2 regions of the Marinobacterium sp. xm-a-127 genome follow, and region 2 is predicted to be linked to the other one. Evidence: predicted binding sites of a transcription regulator. Region 2 holds the regulator's gene; the other holds the start of a gene.
The links. Region 2 encodes PhoB, which activates phosphate uptake and scavenging genes when phosphate is short. Its sites were predicted from a motif close to TGTCATANNNNTGTCANA; they were not measured.

Region 1: XMA127_RS05465 (sigma-54 dependent transcriptional regulator) is a predicted target of PhoB. The motif match lies at 6,948-6,965, and genes of this name have one in related genera.

Annotation. Positions count from the first base shown of each region.
Region 1 covers NZ_WBYH01000002.1:277,338-287,544, forward strand. Annotated here, with positions in the region: gene XMA127_RS05440 (DNA internalization-related competence protein ComEC/Rec2) at 13-2,217, opposite strand; gene XMA127_RS05445 (DUF2062 domain-containing protein) at 2,337-2,858, shown strand; gene XMA127_RS05450 (ABC transporter ATP-binding protein) at 2,845-3,531, opposite strand; gene XMA127_RS05455 (lipoprotein-releasing ABC transporter permease subunit) at 3,524-4,771, opposite strand; gene XMA127_RS05460 (hypothetical protein) at 4,927-5,214, shown strand; gene XMA127_RS05465 (sigma-54 dependent transcriptional regulator) at 5,913-6,902, opposite strand; gene XMA127_RS05470 (response regulator) at 7,042-9,603, opposite strand; gene XMA127_RS05475 (response regulator) at 9,608-9,979, opposite strand; gene XMA127_RS05480 (hypothetical protein) at 10,108-10,207, shown strand, end outside.
Region 2 covers NZ_WBYH01000006.1:116,926-127,132, forward strand. Annotated here, with positions in the region: gene pstA (phosphate ABC transporter permease PstA) at 1-661, shown strand, start outside; gene pstB (phosphate ABC transporter ATP-binding protein PstB) at 712-1,512, shown strand; gene XMA127_RS10910 (exopolyphosphatase) at 1,509-3,020, opposite strand; gene ppk1 (polyphosphate kinase 1) at 3,004-5,073, opposite strand; gene phoU (phosphate signaling complex protein PhoU) at 5,272-5,991, shown strand; gene ubiA (4-hydroxybenzoate octaprenyltransferase) at 6,097-6,957, shown strand; gene phoB (phosphate regulon transcriptional regulator PhoB) at 7,029-7,724, shown strand; gene phoR (phosphate regulon sensor histidine kinase PhoR) at 7,734-9,020, shown strand; gene cysZ (sulfate transporter CysZ) at 9,027-9,785, opposite strand; gene XMA127_RS10945 (hypothetical protein) at 9,792-10,022, opposite strand; gene XMA127_RS10950 (hypothetical protein) at 10,033-10,207, opposite strand, start outside.

The sequences.
Region 1 (10,207 bases), on a different contig from region 2:
AGTATCGCAGCATTAATGAGTTCGCCAATAACGGGGATATAAGTTTGCAAAAGAGTCACTTAGACACTGATCTTGGGTCGCTGTTAATACTATTTCACCCTGCTCCGCTGTATCCAAAAGGGTGATGCCTCGATCGGCCAATCGCTGTTTTACTGACTCATTAGGATGCCCAAAACGATTGTGTTTGCCTCGCGATGCGATCGCAGCCTCCGGCAAAAGTTGATCCAACCAGACACCTGAGGAAGAGCTATGGCTACCGTGGTGGGATAAGACCAACCAAGTCACAGGGGATAATCGCTGCTGATTGAGCAACTCGATTTCTGCACGGCTGGACATATCTCCTGCAATCAATATTGAGCAACGACCATTTTCGATGTACAGAACACAACTTTGATCATTATCGGATTGCTGGTTCTTTAGGGCATAGAGCTGAAAACTAACCTCCCCCTTTTTCCAGTTTTGTGATGCACAGGCAGTGCCTCCCATTAAAAAGGGCTGGCCTGAATAGAATCGGTTCACTGAAAACTGCTCTAACGTTCTCTCTAAGCCTCCACTGTGATCAACGTCTGAATGGCTAACAATCAGATCTAACTCTCTGTAGCCTAGAGCCCTGAGAGTTGGAAACAGAGTAGCTTGAGCTGCGATCCAACCGCTTCGACTTTTAGCCGCTAAATCATAGACCGTCACTCCCTCTCGAGTTTCAATCAAGATCGATAGCCCCTGACCGACATCCAGCAGACGAACGACATACTCACTCGCATCGGGCCGATTCTGTTTGGGAGTGAGTAACGGCAGCAGAAGCAGTAGACTCAACACTTTGAGACGTCCAGGTAGAAACAGCAAAATCAGAGCAAGCAAACTTACGAAGAGTCCAAATATCGCGGGAGTTTGCCACTGAGCATGCAAACCAACTAGCGAATGGAAAGAGAGTCCATGCCAAAACCCTGAAGCCCAAATTTCATAGAACGCCAAGATCGGCTCAAAGATTCCAACCAGCGCTAGCGTTAGGGGTAACAGTGCAACAAAGAGTGAGACATAAGGGATCGCCCAAAGGTTGGACAGTGCACCGCCCAAGTTAAACTGTCCTAAGCCAAAGAGCAGAATTGGCAACATTGATAGAGTTAAAAAAAGCTGTACTGAGAAGATCTGCCTCAGCATGGAGTGGCCATTGCGCCAATTGGCGAACTGAATCAACAACCCTACCAGACTGAACGAGAGCCAAAAGCCAATCTCTAAAATCGATAGAGGCTCATAAACCAGAACCAAAAAAAGTGCAATTTTGAGCCGTTTCATGGAGTCTATTCGCCGTGCAAACAACTGTGGCAGCAACAAGCAGATCGCCATGATCCAAGCTCTCTGAAGCGGCACACCAAAGCCACCAAACCAGAGATAAAAAGAGGCTAAACTGATAGCACATAAAACGGGGAGGGTTTGTATTATCGAGGTAGGACTAACACCCAAGTACTGGATCGACACCACAACCAACCTACCCAATAGAAGGCCTGTTAGACACATCACCCCTAGATGTAATCCGCTAACAACCGCCAAATGGACGGTACCACTGACCCTAAGAAGCTCCCACTGACTGTCATCCAGATCCCCCCTGTATCCCAAAACAAGGGCGGACATCAGAGCGGATGTTGACTGACTCATATTATGATTTAGCCAATCATGTACCCCTTGCCGAATGGAACTGTTCTGCTCATATTGTATCAGCTGTTTGATATACCCTGACCCACCAATCCCCTGTGCAAACTCTTTTTTGAGTCGATCCGGACTGAACTCATTTTGGTAGGCATTCAGCGGACCCACTTTAGCCAGCACTTTGATGTGATCGCCAGCCGCTATTCTCACCTCAGAGTCGTATAGCCCAAGCCGCACACGCTCGATTTTCATCAATTGAACAGGTGCACTCTCTATATCCAAAAGCAGCGATTGAAAGCCCCCTGAAGCCTGAGGCTGTAAGTTGATGACTGTCCCTTCAATCTCAAACTCTTCTGGCTCAACGCTTTTTGGTAAGGTTTTAGAGAGCCCATCGACTGCGTGCCACTGGGCCACCACAAAACCTATTAGAGCAAACAGCAGATGAGATCTAAGTGTAGGAGAGCCCCACCACAGGCCAACCGTTCCCAGGGTTAAGATAATAAGAAAATAGGATCCCCAACTGATAGAGGGTAGATAGGCGTGCCCGAGCACTGCTAAGAGAAAACTGATCATCCTTGATCCAAGCCAAATTATTTATTCAATCTAGCAGAAGTTTCAGTAATAGCAGGTTGGTTTATTAATAATCGAAGGGCATAATCTGACTTCCAAATAATTTCATAGGTTGTTCAGGGATGCCACGTAAGCTGTTAAAGCGTTACATGCCGAAACAGGATGCTTTAAAAAGTCATAAGCATCTTAAATGGCTTGGTGAACATCTGCACAACCCAGACCTATTCCATTTGACTCGAAAGTCCGCCGCTAAAGCGTTCTTGGTGGGTATTTTCTGTGCTTTTCTTCCCATTCCTGGTCAGATGCTTGTCGCCGCTTTCTTGGCACTCTGGATTGGCTCAAACCTACCCATTTCGATCGGGCTAGTTTGGTTAACCAACCCTATCACCATGCCACCTATTTTTTATACGACCTATAAAATTGGGGCTTGGATTTTAGGAACGCCGCCGGTCAACATCAGTTGGGAGTTACACACCATCCACTCAGAGCTCGCAACGATCTGGTGGCCCCTGCTGACGGGCTCTCTTATCTGTGGATTGCTATTGTCTGGGATCAGTTATATAGCCATCAACCGCTTGTGGATTTGGCAAGTGCGACGCCGTTGGCAGAAACGTTTACTAAAGGCTCGTGCTAGCAAACACTAGTCTCGACTAAACGCCCCTCTTTCAATTCAAGCACACGATCCATCCGTTTTGCCAACGCATGATCATGAGTGACGACAATCTGTGCCACGCCCTGCTCCTGATTGAGTCTCAGTAGATGCTGCTCAACATCTTCGGCGGTATGAGGATCAAGATTACCGGTAGGTTCATCCATCAAAACACAGGCGGGTGTGTTTGCCAAAGCACGGGCAATCGCGACGCGTTGGCGCTCTCCCCCACTCAACTTGGCGGGTTTATGTTGAGCACGTGATGAGAGACCTACCTGATCAAGAAGATAAGCTGCACGCTTCTGAGCGGCATCAACAGATACCCCCGCCAACAGTTGAGGTATGGCAATGTTCTCTAACGCAGAAAACTCCGGCAGCAGGTGGTGAAACTGAAACACAAAACCGAGTTGCGAGTTACGCAGTTCAGCGCGGCGATGCTCGGAAAGCCGACCAATCGATTCACCTGCGATAACCACCTCACCAGCGGTTGGTGTATCCAGCCCCGCCAATAGGTTGAGCAACGTACTCTTACCACTACCCGAGGAGCCGATGATGGCCAGACGCTCACCGGCAGCTACAGACAGGTTCAGATCATTAATGATGATCAATTGACGCTCCGCTTCATCAAAAGAGCGGCATAGCTGGTTTGCAACCAAGACATTACTCATATCGAAGCGCCTCCGCAGGTTCAACCTTAGCCGCGCGCCAAGCAGGATAGAGCGTGGCTAGGAAGCTCATCGCAAGAGTCACACCAATCACCAGCGAGACATCCCCTAATTGAAGCTCAGAGGGTAGATAGCTGATGAAGTAGACCTCCGAAGAGAGGAATTGAATACCTAACACCGACTCTATCCAAGCCACCAGATCAGAGACAGTCAGCGCTAAAATAATGCCTAAAATGGCTCCAAGCAGAGTCCCTAGCAACCCTATAAGGGATCCTTGAATCATAAAGATCCTCAATATCATCCCTGGCTTCGCGCCCAGAGTGCGCAATATTGCGATGTCGGAGCGCTTATCGGTAACGACCATAACCAGCGTCGAGACGATGTTAAAGCCGGCAACAAAGACGATCAGAAACAGAAGCAGTCCGATCATTCGTTTCTCTAGCTGAATCGCTTGAAATAGATTGCCATGAGTTCGAGTCCAGTCAGAGGTGTAGACTGGATGGTTCAACTCTCGGGCAAGTTCATAGACTCGTGTAGGCGCACTGAACAGGTCATTGAATTTAATCCTAAGCCCTTCAACGGCGTCACCCTTAATTCGTTTCAAGCGGGCTGCATCCTGAAGGTGAACAAAAGCAAAATTGGCATCTAACTCAGCACCGACTGAGAAAATACCGGACACAGTAAAGCGTTTTAAACGCGGAATAACACCGGCCACACTCACTGACGCTTCAGGCAAAACCAGATTGACCTTATCACCGACCGATACGCCTAAAAACTTAGCAAGAAGCTCCCCCAAAACAATCTGATATTTCCCAGCTTCAAGTGAGTTCAGGTCACCAAGAGTCATCTGACCGGCGGCTATCGAAACACTCTCTTCCAGTTTTGGATCAATACCCGATACCAATACAGGCTGGACACGACCGGAGGCGGTCAGCATCCCTTGTGCCTGAACAAAGGGTGCCACCCCCTCGACGTCAGACGCAGTCAAAAGCGTTTCACGTAGTGGTTGCCATTTATCTAACGGAGCGTTGTAACCATTGATAGTAGCCTGTGGAACCATACCAAGTATCCGCTCTTTCAACTCACGATCAAAGCCGTTCATGACACTCAGTACTAGAATCAATGCGGCCACACCGAGCATCAGTCCGAGCGTAGAAACTAAACTGATAAAGGATATGAAGTAGTTCGAGCGGTTTGCTCGGGTGTAGCGCCAGCCAACAAAAAGAGAAAAGGGATTGAACATCGACTGGCGATTTCCTGGATAATGAATTGAAGCATAAGTTAACAATTCTGACCGCTTGAGTGAACCTAATTCAGGGAGTATTTCGCGATTAACATTTAAAATCGCCCTTGAAACCTCTATTCTCAGCACAGCTTATCTTTGGGGTTCTGAAAAACATGCTCGACAGTAAAAAACTTCACCACATTGGAATAGCCGTTGGCCTGATTGGCTTGGGCTGTTGGTACCTAGTCGCTGAGCGACTATCACTATTCAGTCTGATTACAGAACAGTTCCCAGAATCTCATAAAGGCGCAGGCTTAATGGTCGCTATCATGGTGGTAATGACACCTGGTTTCTTCATATGGAAACACTACAACCGCTGGTTAGAAAAGGTACTAGCCATCAAGGGGAGGTACTATGAAGATAGCTACTATCAGAATGACTCAGAAACCAAGCAGAAGTAATTAACCTAGCGAATTAGCTGCTCGCTATGCTTTCTTTGGTAAGACTAGACACTGATTCAGTAGTAAATTTTTTCATTAAATAAAAGGCTGAAACCGGCACATTCCAGACCCTATCCTAAAACAACGAATAGTTGCAAAGTGTAAACAGCGACCCAAAGGCTACTGAAAAAATCCTCAGAAGCGGACGTTAGCCCAGCTAACGAACGAAGCGAAACAAATGACTTCAAGTATCGGGATTGGCATTTAGCTGCTCGGAATTGAAGAACGTGCTTTAACCCCTGGAACCGCGTGAACAAGTGATCTCGATAAATTTGGGAACGACTGCGCAAATTCCGGACATTAGCTGCCATTTTTCTGAGAGCTGCAAGGCGCACATAGCAGCTCTTTCGCAACCGGAGAGATTTCCCTAAAGCGGACGGAAGGTGTGATCTACTGGAGTCGGCACATTGCGGGCATTAATGTCGTTATAGCGGGCACCGCGTTGGTAATCTTGTTATGAGGTCTCGGGAAAGTCTTTCTTCCAATTTTTATTTGCAGTTTTATTATCGTTCTTGCTAGCTTAGTGTGTGCGGCTAAGGTACTTGTAATCCCCCTAATTACCTTTAAAACTATTTATAGAGCCTTATTACCTTCAATATCCGCTTAATTCGGCTTCTAAGAAATTGGTTTAGCGAAAAACGGGGTCTAACCCCTATGAATTAAAGCCCCGCAGACTCCAATCGACGGTAGAGCGTCCGAAGACTAATGCCGGCGATGTCAGCAGCTTTCTGCTTATTGCCCTGCACCTGGTGCATCAAGCCCTCCCAGTACTGACGCTCCTGCTCTTTCAAGCTCAGTGATCCAGTAGCAGGCGGTGGTACAGGCCTGGCCGAGATCGGTTCAGCGTTGGCAGTCGGTTCGATGCTTTTAACGACACGCTCACGACGGAAGTCATTGGATGAGACAGTGCGCGCAGCGCTCTCATCCTTGCCATCAAACATGACGTAACTCAGCATGTTTGCATCAATTTCTGCATCATCAAACCAGCTAGTTGCGCGCTTCAGGATGTTGCGCAGTTCACGGAAACCTCCAGTAAATTTGTGCGCTTTGAGAAGCTCGATCGCATCACTGCTCAGCATACGACCAGCAGCACCGAGTTCTGAGAGCAGATGGCTAACTAGTGTAGCCATCTCAGAGCGACGGTCATTAAGACTTGGAATGTGAATAATCTGCTCGTTAAGGAGGTGGTACAGATCCATGCGAAACTGCCCACTCTCGATCTTGGCACGCAAGTTGTGTGTTGGTGCGGTAACAATACGCGTGTCAAAAAATTCAGGCTGCGCCCCCCCGACAGGGTAATAAGTCGACTCTTCCAGCGCGCGTACCAACACAGCTTGAGACTGCTGGGAAAGATCGTCCACGCCGATCAAACAAAGGGTACCACCGTCAGATTTTGCCAGAGCACCCAAACGAACAATGTCGCCAGAGCGATCGGCAACACCGCAGAGCTCTGCAGCAAACTGTTCTTCAGTGAGTCCAGTACAGCGGATGACTTCAAAGGCTTGATCTTTGCGAGCGCTGCCGCGGTGTAGGGTAAAGGCTGCTACGGCTTGTCCTGATCCGAGATCGCCCAACAAGAGGACTCGGTCAGGTGTCTGAGCAACTTTAGAAAGAACTGCTACGTAATCGAGTGATGACTGAGTTGACATGAAAACCCCCAATATTTCATGTTAAGCCGCCCTATTTCAGGGACATATGACAAACTTAGCACAGTTTATGCCAAAAGCGAGGATCTCGCGTACTTTTGTGCCAACGTCGCTAACCACATACAGCAAAAGTCACGAATGCCTACTCAAGCATGGACAAAAACGACTCAACCTCTGAAAGAACTCGCTTATGCTGTGCCCTAACATCCGAAACCATGTCAGCAGTGGCAGATCCGTTTTTGAAGGCCAAGCTCAGTTCATTCAGCCGGTTTGAGTAGCGCGCCATACCAAGAAAGCCGGCGGCACCCTTCAACGTGTGTGCGAGCTTGCCAGACTCTTCATCACTCACGCCATCAAACAAATCATTAGCAACAGGGTACTTCTCGATAAAGAGTTGTAAGTTAGAGATTAGTGATTCGGACGTCGGCCAGTAATCTCGCGCCTCTTCGAAATCGAATTCAGCGAATTCGAACACCTTAGATTCAGGAGAAGAGAGGTTTGAATCATCTTCAAAGCCCAAATCTGCCTGCACCGGTGCAAAATCTTTGTCCACCATCACAGTTTCAATAGCCCTCAGAAGCTCATCGATTTTGTAGGGCTTACCCACAAAGCCTTGCATACCAACGCTGGTGGCCCGCTCTTTCTGCGAGGCAGTTACTCCAGCAGATACGGGGATAATGGGGATGTTTTTCCAACCCGGCTCTGCTTTGATGCGCTCAGTCGCCTCAAAGCCATCGAGCACAGGCATTTCGATATCCATCAATATAAGGTCGTAATCGCTGCGAGTCAGCGCGTCAATTGCTTGCTTACCATCGCCAACTAAAGTGACCTCTGCACCGCGCTGACGCAAATGTTCGCTAATCACTTGCTGATTGATCTCGTTATCCTCAGCCACAAGGATGCGTAGATCTCTCAGCAAAATAAGTGAACTGACCTCAGCAGCCAGATTGGCATGACATTCTGCTACAAGTGGGCCAGCCTGTCTCGTATCGCCCAAAATACAGGCGAACTGTTTTAGACTGAACGGGGCTACAACAACACCCGTTACTAGACTGAATAAGCGGGGATTCAAGCCTTCGAGCTTGGAAATCGCAACCAGACGCAGCCTATTCCCAAACTGCCTTTGTAGATCGTTGATAAACTGCTCCAACTGGTCCAATCCGAGAACATGTCCAAAGAGAACCACATCAAATGCTTGCTTTGCCAGGGCACCCGTCGCTTCATCAAGGTCAACTACAACCTGCACGTCTGCAACCCAAGGTTTGAGCACCGCTTTTATGTGATCTGCGGCGAGCCCACGTCGCTCAACCAATAACACCGTCACACGCTTGATCGACTTTAGATAAGCTTTATCCACGATCGGTTCGGCATAGCTGACTTTAACTGGGATGCTGATACTGAATTTAGATCCTACTCCCAATTCAGATTGCAGCCTTACCTCCCCGTCCATCAACTTACAGAGTCTCTTTACAAGTGCCAAACCAAGCCCAGCCCCCTCAGTTGTATTACCAGCACCGCCGCGTTCAAACTGCTCGAAAATAGATTCGTGACGCGAGGGTTTTATACCTACACCCGTATCACTTACCTCGATAACCAGGTCTCCTTGAGAGGCTGAGCTCTTTTTGAAGCCGGCAGAGAGCATTACCAAGCCCTCGTCGGTAAACTTTACCGCATTGCGCAGCAGGTTATTGACGATCTGGCCTAAAAGCTGGGCATCTATCTCGATTTTTCGCGGAAGCATGGGAGAAAAGTCGACCATAAATCGCAGTCCGCTGTTCTCAGCAACCGGTTGATGCAGCGCCACAAAGTTGTCCAGCAAGTTTTCAACTAGCTCGGGTTCCGGCTCTACATGCAACTGCCCACTCTCTAAACGACGCAAGTCCAGCAGGTTGCGCACTAATGACTCCAGCGTGTCGGCCGCACCCGATATCTTCGAGAGGTACTCTTGTTGTGTTTTGGTGAGCCGTGTAGCCAACATCAGATCCGTTAGCCCTAGAATTGCGTTGAGCGGTGTTCGAATCTCGTGGCTAACGGTTACAAGGTTATCTGCTCGATCGTGGGCCAGCTTTTCAAGTTCGGCTGCCCGTTGCCTCAGTTCCTCAATGTCGGAGTACTGAACGTAACAAAATCGTGTGTCAACCCGAACAGTCAACACACGGTTGATACGTGTACATCTGTACTCACCGTCGACACGACGAATACGACACTCCAACTCGTCCGTTAACACTCCGTCTTCCTGAAGCTCAGAGTTGAAAAACTCTTCATTCCGGACAGTAAAAGCCTCTATGTCATTCGGGTGAATACGATCAACCAAATCCGCAAAGGTCAGTTGCGACTCTGCCGGCTCGCCGAGGAAACGATGAACCTGATCTCCGAGAACCTCCGCTGAATCATTTGGATTCTTGATGATATCGACCGCGAAATTAAGGGAGTCCGCTACCCGGTCAAGAAGTTCAACTTGAGACGACAAAAGTGCAGTTTTCTCAATATATTTCCTCGAGTATCCAACAGAAACCCCGCCTACTAGCGACGAAATGATCGCGGGCAACAGTATTGTTTTTGTGCCGATATCGACACCTACCAGCAGGGTGAGTGCTACAGACAGAGCAATAGAGGCAGCGACGATTAACAGTACAAAGAGATAGGGATGTTTGTATAAGTAGCTTGTAATCTGTGATCTTGGCGGAGACTTAGCGGCACTCAAAGGCTCATCCCTCTATAAGCGCTTTCACAGACTCAAGCAGCTCAGATGCACGGCAAGGCTTCTGCAGGAAGAGATTGATCTCGTTCTCAGCAAGCTCAGCACGAATCTCGTCATTGTCATGCGCTGACAAGACAATGATAGGGATATCTGAGCTGCCCCGCGCCACTCGAACTAAGGACGAAAGAGCAAGTCCATCTAACTCATCCATAACAATGTCCGTAATGAGCAGATCTGGCCGGAAGCGGATGATCATCTCAAACGCTTGGTGAGCGCTAGGCGTCGTAATCACTTGATAGTTTGGAGAGAGTGTACTCTTGATATAGTTTAGGATGAGTTCATCGTCATCAACAGCGAGTATCTTTATAGCTTGGGTCATGTGGGCTCAATCCTTCATTGATAGGGCCATAGTGTGACCCAACCCCATGAAAAATATCAACGTGTAATTACCACAACGCGCTTTTTAAAAATCTGTACTAATCTGGAGGTAGTGCGTCTGGGGGCTACATGATTTCACCGATTGCTATCGTCAAATTGATCCGACAACACCTTAGGGTTGAATCGTCTGAAATCCTTCGATCTCTGTTGGATAAGTGTCCCCGTTCAC
Region 2 (10,207 bases):
GCTTTTTGGATCGCTCCTGACCCTGGCTATCTGTGTCAGCATCGCCTTCCCTCTTGGGGTTGCAGCAGCCGTCTATCTTGAAGAGATTGCTCCGAAAAACCGCTGGACTGAGATCATTGAGATCAATATCAACAACCTAGCGGCAGTGCCTTCAGTGGTGTTCGGTATCATGGGCTTGGCGATCTTCATCGTCACCTTTGGTATGCCACGATCTATTCCGCTAGTGGGCGGTATCGTACTGGCACTGATGACTCTGCCGACGATTATCATCTCCTCGCGCGCGGCGATTCGTGCAGTACCGCCGAGTATTCGTGATGCCGCACTGGGTATTGGCGCGTCGAAAATGCAGACCATTTTCCACCATGTCATCCCATTGGCGATGCCGGGTATGCTGACGGGTACCATCATTGGTATGGCGCAAGCTCTAGGTGAGACCGCACCACTGTTGATGATTGGTATGGTCGCCTTCATTGTTGATATTCCTGGTGGCTTTACCGACCCTGCGACAGTATTACCGGTTCAAATCTTTATGTGGGCTGACTTTGCAGAGCGAATGTTTATTCAGAAAACCAGTGCTGCAATCATCGTACTACTGGCCTTCCTTATCACGATGAATGCTGCTGCAATCTTGCTTCGTAAGAAGCTAGAGCGTCGTTGGTAAGCGAAAAAATGAACGAATCTAAAGACTTAAACAATTCAACGGACAAGAAGATGGAAAACAGTAATATCAAAACGACGGGTAATGTGTTTGTTGAAAACCCGCGCATGACTGCTCGTAATGTTGACGTTTACTACGGCGACAAACATGCCATCAATGATGTCACCATCGATATTGGTGAGCAGGAAGTCATTGCTTTCATCGGCCCATCCGGCTGTGGTAAATCAACCTTCCTTCGTACCTTGAACCGTATGAACGATACCATCGATATCTGTCGAGTAGAGGGTACTATCGCATTGGATGGCCAGGATATTTACGCGCCATCCGTGGACGTTGTACCACTTCGTGCGCGTGTCGGCATGGTTTTCCAAAAGCCAAACCCATTCCCTAAATCGATCTACGACAACATTGCTTACGGTCCTCGTATTCATGGCTTAACGAAAAGCAAAAGTGAATTGGACGACATCGTAGAGTCAGCACTAGAGAAAGCGGGCCTTTGGAACGAAGTTAAAGATCGTCTAGATCAACCGGGTACAGGCCTATCGGGCGGTCAACAGCAGCGTCTATGCATCGCACGCGCTATTGCGGTAAGCCCAGAGGTCATTCTTATGGATGAGCCTTGTTCCGCACTGGACCCTATTGCGACAGCAAAGGTTGAAGAGTTGATCGAAGAGCTTAAAAGTCAGTACACCATCGTTATCGTCACGCACTCAATGCAACAGGCAGCGCGTGTCTCTGATCGTACAGCCTACTTCCACCTGGGTGATCTGATTGAGGTGGGTAATACTGAACAGATCTTCACCAACCCATCACACCAGCTAACGCAGGATTACATTACAGGCCGTTTTGGTTAGAGCAGAAATTCAATTCGCATATCGATGCCGTACTGTTTACAGAAAGACTCTTCCCGCTCCAGATCCGCAATCAGGAGTGGATATTCATCACTGACCTCTGCATCTAATGAGAGGGTGAGTCGTTCGCCATCGAATTCAATTTTAGGTACTTCAGGGTACTCGCTGCTTCGACTTAGGTGCCAGATAACAGAGATACGTAAAATCAGAATCAACGCGATGGCATGTTTTTTGGATAGCATGCCAAGGTTGGTCACTAGGGACTTTTTAATCTTTTTACGATGCAATCGAACCATTAGCGCGACCAGCTTTTGCTGGTCGAAACTAAAACCGGCTAGGTTTGAATGCTCTAAAATATAGGCTGAATGCTTCTGCAAACCACTTGAATTTAGGTTGAGTCCTACCTCATGTGTCAGTGCCGCATATTGCAGGTAACGACGAGTAAAAACCGGAAGTCGTAATTCTGGAGCTAACTGCCGCCAAAGTTTCGTTGCGGTATCACTGACTCGCTCCGCATGCTTGGTATCAACGTGGTAACGTGCCATCAATGAGCGAATCGCACGCGTTCTAGTATTCTGCTGATCACCCGATGACGCCGTAAACTCTCCCAGCAAACCTTCACGTAACGCACCAGAGGAAAACTTGGCTTGCTCAATCTCGAGGCTAGAGAAAACGGCATCTAGAATCGCCAAACCACCAGCGAAAATCTGCAATCGTTGCTCACTAATGCCTTTTACAACTTTACTGGATAACTCATTTTTGACGACTAATTTACGTAAGGCTTTTATCGATTTAGCGGAAATCTCTTTCGGATCATAGCCCAAGTTTTCACTGGCTGTCGCTATCGCTTGTGCTGAACCTGAAGTACACCGGACTTGATTCCAACCGATGGATGCAAAGAGGGCAGAAAAGCGTTCCAGCTGCTGTTGCGCATAGAGCTTCGCTTTTTTATAAGAGGCCTTATCAACGCCTTTACTGAAGAAGGCCTCGGTAAAACTCACCGAACCCATAGTATGAGAGCGACCTAACTCCAAGCTATTCTCACGACCGAGTGCAACCTCAGTGGACCCGCCACCAATATCAATGACCAAGGTGTTACCCGCTAAGTGCTCTGAACTTGAAACACCCAAATGAACCAGGCGAGCCTCTTCTTGACCACTGATAATCTCGATGGGGTATGGAAAGACTTGTCTAGCAGAGGCAAGAAATTCACTGCGATTCTTAGCAATTCGCAAGGTGTGTGTACCGACCACGCGCACAGTACAGTTTGGAAAGGGCGTTAGTTGTTCAGCAAATGTCTTGAGTACTGCGACTCCTCGTTCGATAGCCTCTTCAGAGAGGTTATTTTTAGCGTCTAAACCCTCAGCCAAGCGAACACGCTCTTTGTGTTTAAAAAGGGGCTGCACATCATCGTGAAGTTGACGCACGACCAACATGTGAAAACTATTAGAACCTAGATCAATCGCTGCAAAGTGTCGTGATTCAGATTCAGAGTTATGCTTGTCGTTCACGAGAGCGCTCCAGCTGTTTTAAGTAGTCGTAAATCGCCATCTGTGAGCGTATTTTCTTACGATTGCCACGAGTTACATAATGATTGGCCTGCTCCGGGTCTAAGGCTCTAGCCTTAGTGTTATCTCGCCATTGTAGGTCGAGCTGGTCCTTAATGAGCTTACGAACATTTTTATCCAAAATTGGGCAACCGACTTCAATTCGGTGGTCGATGTTGCGAGTCATCCAGTCAGCAGAAGTTAAAAACATCTTTCGTTTACCACCAGCATAAAACAGTGACACACGAGCATGCTCAAGATAGCGATCGACAATACTGATGATTTTGATATTGTCACTCACGCCTGGTATACCGGCTAAAATGTTACACATTCCGCGAACAATTAGACGTATTTTGACTCCCGCCTGGCTCGCTTCATAAAGTTTATTAGAGAGTCCTTCGTCGACTAGATTATTCACTTTCAAAAAGATCTCGGCACGGTTGCCATTGCGTGCCGCTTCAATCTCATCATCAATCAGTTGATTGATTGGGTCACGGCTGTAGTTTGGACTAACCTGAAGATATTTGAACTTGAAATTTTTGTAAGGATTGATAATAAAATCAAAGACTTTTTCGAGCTCTTCTGTAATCTCAGGTCGTTTAGTAAACAGACCAAAATCGGTATAAATTCGGGCAGTTTTCTCGTTCAAATTACCGGTACTAATGTAACCATAAGCAACCTCTTCACCCGCCTCTTCACGTATGACGTGGATGATTTTTGCGTGGCACTTGAGTGAGGCAACACCAAACTCAACGACAACGCCAGCTTCGGTAAGTTCTCGTGCCCATTCAATATTCGCCTCTTCATCGAATCGTGCACTGAGCTCGACAATGACAATCACTTTTTTACCGTTCTTAACAGCCTCGATCAGTGATTTGAGAATCTGACTATTGTTCGCTACTCGATAAACCGTTACCTGTATCTGCTTAACGGCGGGATCGAAGGATGCCGCACGAACAAAATCAGTCAAATAACGAAATTTATAGTAGGGATAATGGAGCAGTATGTCCTCTTTGGTAATCGCTTCAAACACATTTGAAGCATTATCAAATTGAGCACTGTTAAGAGCTGAGAGCTTGTCGTTCTCTAAATAGCGCGGCCCAACGTTAGGGAAATTAATAAAGTCTTTAAAATTTCGATAACGTCCGCTCGCAGTGGTTTCCGCATCGGGTTGTAGCCCCAAATTCTCACACATGAAGTCAAACATGTAATCAGGCATCATTTCGTCATAGACCAGTCGCACAGGCCTATTCGTATCACGCTGTTTGATGCCTTGAGACATTTTCTCTAGTAGGGATAACTCAACATCTCGCTCTAAGTCATAATCCGCATCACGGGTTACTTTGACGGCAAACATCTCTGCTGAGTCAAAATCGATAAAACCGTCAAAAATATCGTCGACGCAGTAACGAATGGCGTTATCGAGCACGATAATTGGCTTTCGCCGCTGACCTTTGATTCGAGGCAGTTGGATAAATCGGTTGGTTTTATCAGAGGGAATTTCAAGAAGTGCATACTGAACTGAAGTCCCTTTTCTTAGGGCACACATCAGGTAAGCATCTTCGTCATTCATGACGTTAGCAAGCTTGGTGTTCTCATTCACTAAGATAGGTGTGATGTGGTGCAGGACCTCATCTCGGAAGTATTTCCGTAACCAACCACCCTCTTTCTCGTTCAACTGATCGTTATTGATCAGAAAGATATTGCGACGAGCGAGCCCCTTGATGACATCAATGTGGATGTCATTAAAACGATCTGCGAGAGTTTGTACCTTCTCATTCACGAGATGTAACAGGTTTTCAGCCGACATCCCTTTGGGTTCGACCTTGCCTAGTTGCTCAAGACGTAGGCGACGGTGCAAGTCTGCAACCCGAACTCTGAAAAACTCATCTAAATTGCTGGAGTAAATACCCAAAAAACGGACACGCTCAATGATGGGTACGTTTATATCCGCAGCTTCCTGCAGTACGCGTTCATTGAACGATAACCAACTTAACTCTTTTTCAATTAACTGCATTGCGTGTCCATTGGGCTTACCTCAACAGCCTAAAAAGCTGATTTCTTTGATAATCATAAGTTTTATCGCAAGGTAAGCCTACCCTTTAGAGATATATTTTCCTTTAACCAAATCGACACGAAACTGTCACAAATCTCTAACATTCTTTTGAAATACTAAAGGTAATTAGACCTATTTGACCTGAAAAGAGGGTTTGTAATGCGCGACAGTGGCGAGATCTATTCGCAACACACATCAAATAAGTTCAACGAAGAGCTTGAGAGGCTTCGTTCCGAATTTTTAGAGATGGGCAGAACCGTTAAGCAGCAAGTCACTGACTCTTTGCATGCACTGCTCAATCAAGATATCTCACTGGCTGAATCAACTCGTGAGCTGGATCGAGAGACCAATCGCTTCGAAAATCAGATTGATAAAGCCTGTGAACAGATCATTGCGCTTCGCCAGCCAGCAGCCGTTGATTTAAGGCTGGTTCTGTCAATCAACCGTGCCATTGTTGATCTGGAGCGTATCGGAGATGAAGCCTCTCGCGTTGCCAAACAGGCCATCGATCTGTCAAATAATGAATCGAGTAGCAAAAGTCTTCATGAGGTCAGCCACATTGGTGAGATGGTCACAGACATGCTCAACTCAGTATTAATCGCTTTTGAAAATCGTGACATCGAATTAGCGTACAAAGTGGTCAAGAGTGATAAACATGTTGATCGTGAATACCAGTCGACCATGCGAGCTTTAATCACTTTCATGATGGAAGACTCACGCTCTATCAGTGGTGTGCTAAATATAATCTGGATCCTTCGTGCACTAGAACGAATCGGTGACCATGCCTGCAATTTGGCTGAGCAAGTCATCTACCAAGTCAGCGGTACCGATGTTCGTCACATGAAGACTAAAGAGATCAAAAAGATCGTTCGAGAGTAAGCTTGCGACTCTGCTTCTAACAAAGCCACCTTCAGGTGGCTTTGTTGTTTTAAGCACTCCCTCACTTCATACTACCACCTTAATTTAAAGATACTTGAGTCACTTGTGATCACTGCAGATAAACTCCATGCCGCATGGCAATTGATGCGAGCAGACAAACCGATTGGCACCTATCTCTTGTTATGGCCAACTCTCTGGGCTTTATGGATCGCCGCAGGTGGCTTACCCAGTTGGGATCTACTGTTTATCTTTACCTTTGGGGTATGGGTGACTCGTTCAGCCGGCTGCGTCATTAACGACTTTGCAGACCGCAAAGTGGATGGCCATGTAAAACGCACCTCCGAAAGGCCGCTACCAACGGGCCGCATTACTAGCAAAGAAGCCATTGGCTTGTTCGTCGGATTAATGCTGATCGCGTTTATCTTAGTGCTATTCACGAACAAAGCCGCGATCTTGCTATCGCCCATCGCTCTGTTATTAGCCTTCAGCTACCCCTTTATGAAGCGCTACACCCACTTCCCCCAAGTCGTTTTGGGTATGGCGTTTGGTTGGGGAATTCCGATGGCCTTTGCTGCAACCTTAGGCGAAGTGCCATTAGTCGGCTGGTTAGTCTTCCTTGCTAAAATTTTATGGACGGTCGCTTATGACACCATGTACGCCATGGTCGATCGGGATGATGATTTAAAGATAGGCATCAAATCGACAGCTGTATTTTTTGGCCAATACGATCGCATGGCTATAGCCGGCCTACAGATTGCTGCTCTTGCTGTACTGGTTTGGATTGGAATACTGGAATCCCTTGGAATCTATTTCTATCTTGGACTGATAGGTGCTGTAGGGTTCTTTATCTACCAGCACTGGCTGATAAAAGATCGTGAACGCATGCCCTGTTTCAAAGCATTTTTAAATAATCACTATGCTGAACTAGTTGTTTTGGTGGGATTAGCTGCTGATTACGCACTGTAAAACGTCATTGTCATCTTTTTGTAACGAAAGCATCATTTAATGAGGTCAATGAAACAGATGAGAGAGTTACCATGAGTCGTTCCAGACGCATACTGATCGTTGATGATGAATCCGCTATTCGTGAAATGATTGTAATGGCACTAGAGCTCGCCGGCTTTGAGACACTAGAGGCCTGTGATGCAAAAACAGCCCATGCCATGGTCATTGATGAAAAGCCTGACATGATGCTGCTCGATTGGATGATGCCTGGTACCAGCGGAATAGAGCTAGCCAAACGCCTTCGCAGCGACCCTACCACCAAAGACCTACCGATCATCATGCTGACGGCGAAAGCTGATGAAGACAATAAAATTCAGGGCCTTGAAGCGGGTATAGATGATTACATTACTAAGCCTTTTTCACCCAAAGAGCTGATCGCTCGCTTAAAAGCGGTTCTTAGAAGAAGCCTTCCCGAGAGTGATGAGGGCGCCATCTCAATCGGTGGGATTATTTTAGATCCAGTCTCACATCGGGTTTCGGATGCTTCCGGCCAGTCGCTCAATCTAGGTCCAACAGAGTTCAAACTGCTTCATCTGTTTATGACACATCAAGATAGAGCCTATTCCCGGGGCCAATTATTAGATATGGTTTGGGGCGGGAATGTCTATGTGGAGGAGCGAACAGTGGATGTGCACATTCGACGTCTTCGCAAAGCACTAGGGCCAGACCTTGGTAATTTAATCCAAACAGTTCGTGGTACAGGATACCGTTTTTCAACCAAACTCTAGGATAGATTTGTGACCGAATCGATAGCACGCCAACTACTTGGCCTTCTCAGCTTTACTCTTGCTGGTGCAGTTCTCGGTTTTTTTACAAGTCACAACCTAATACTGGGTGCATTATTTGGCTCTTTGCTTTGGTCGATATTGAGTTCGCTGCTGAACGCAAAGTTAGTCACTTGGCTAGACCAAAATCTCAGCTCGCCAGATCCTAAATTACCCTTTGAACAGGGGCGTATTGTTCGCTCGATAGCCAACTATCGGAATAAGACGGAAGCAGAATACGATGAGATCCATGCCGATATGGATCAGTTTCAAGCAGCCACCTCTGCCATGAAAGACGCCATCGTCATCATTGATAATCAAGACAATATTGAGTGGTGGAATAATGCCGCTGAAGAGATATTAGAGATAACCATTGAGCAGAAACATAAAAGGGTACAGGAGGTCTTTTCTGCACCTAATTTCTTAGAATTTTACTCTCAATCGTCTCATATCGCTTCATTCAAAGCAGACTCAGCAGACCAGAAAAGAGTGCTTGAGTACCGTGTAGAGTCCTTTGGTGAAGGTGACAAAGTGCTAATTGTTAGGGATATCTCTGAGAGCGAAAAAATTGGCCTTATGCGTCATACCTTCTTAGCCAATGCATCACACGAACTAAGAACTCCCATCACAGTAATTCACGGCTACCTAGAGACTCTGCAAGAGCAAGAACTTCCTAATCCGATACAAAAAGCGATCCACTCTATGCAGTCTCAGAGCAGTCGTATGGCTGCTCTGATTGCTGACCTTCTAACCCTTTCTCGCTTGGAAACCAGCTCAGAAAATAAGAGCCGAAAGCCCATTTTCATTAGAGAAATGCTAGAAAGGATCACAGAAGAAGCAAAAGAGGTGTCAGGGCCAAAACAGCATCAAATCTCACTCGAAATGGACCAAGGCTTTGAGATTCTTGGTAATGAGGGCGAGGTACGCAGCGCTCTATCCAACCTCGTGTTCAATGCGGTCCGATATACTCCGGCTAACGGAGTAATTGATATAAAACTGAAATCCGTCGACACCAGTGTACTGTTTTCGGTGACCGATACCGGTGTCGGTATACCAGCAGAGCACATTCCAAGAATCACTGAACGCTTCTACAGAGTGGATGAAGGGCGATCCCGCGACAGTGGTGGTACAGGACTTGGACTGGCCATAGTGAAACACGTGTTGGTTCGGCACAATGCTAAGTTGGGAGTTACTAGTAAACCGGGTGAAGGCAGCCGATTTAGTGTGACCTTCCCTGAAAGTCGAGTGGTTAAGATTTAGCAGCGCTTACTTTAAACGCCCCTGCTCACCATCAGCTTCATACTCTTCCACCCAAAAGATCGTCGCACCAATCACGGCCGCCGGCATCAAAATCAGATTCAATAGCGGCACCAACATACCAAGCTGAATCACCGAGCCTAGACTTAACGCAGACCAACGGCGCTCTTTCAATAACCCCTTCATTCGCTTGAAAGTCAGACCGTTATTATCCATCGGGTAGTCGATGTACTGAATCGCCATCATCCACGCACTGAAGATGAACCAAAGCACTGGGGTCGCTAGGTTGATGAGCGGTATAAAGCCTAGAATCAACAAGAGCAAAACCCTTGGAATAAAGTACGCCAACTTAGCTAACTCACGCGCGAGGGTGCCGGGAATCATCTGCAATAGGCTGAGTTCATTGCTGATCGCATCGCCTCGCAGACGCTGCTCAACCCGTTCTGAAAGGATACCGTTGAATGGCGCGGCTATAAAGTTCGCAACAACCGAGAAGCCGTAATAGACCATCAGCACCAAGACCAGTGCGAAGATAGGCCATAAGAAGTAGATCAGATAATCCAACCAACCCCAATCAGGTAACCAGAGCGCGATTAGAGCATCAACCCAAGCAGAGAAGTTGGTCACCAGAAGATAGATCGCCCCAACAAAGATGACTGTATTGATCAGCAAAGGTACCAATACAAAGGCGCGAAGACCGGGCTCCGACAGCATTTTGAAACCGCGGCCTAGATAGGCCAACCCTGAGAAAGGCGAGTTCGTGCGCATGGTGAATTACGCTAGGAAGTTTAGGTAGACTCGAATCACAACCGCCAGAATCATGCCGCTCAGACCGATGCGGTTGATACGAAACTCGGTTGGGTTAAGTTTGAGTAGCGGCTCCCAAAAGCGAATGATCGCTTTCCAATCGCCACTGCGAGTTCCATACATGGCCAGAGAGATGATGTAGATGCCCAAGCCACCCCAGAATAGGAAGGGCTCCATCGCTGCTAAATAGTAGTTCATTCAATTGTCCTTATTGTGTTGCGCAGTGCTGCTGCTTTTGACGCATCAGAAGACGGCAGCCATCGCCGCGACTGTTCAGATCGTAGCAGGCAAAACGAGCCCACTCTTTCTCATCTTCAGTCTTCTCTTCTTGGAACTCAGGCACCCCATCACAGAAGCTCTCTGCACGTTCGGCAACGCCCCAA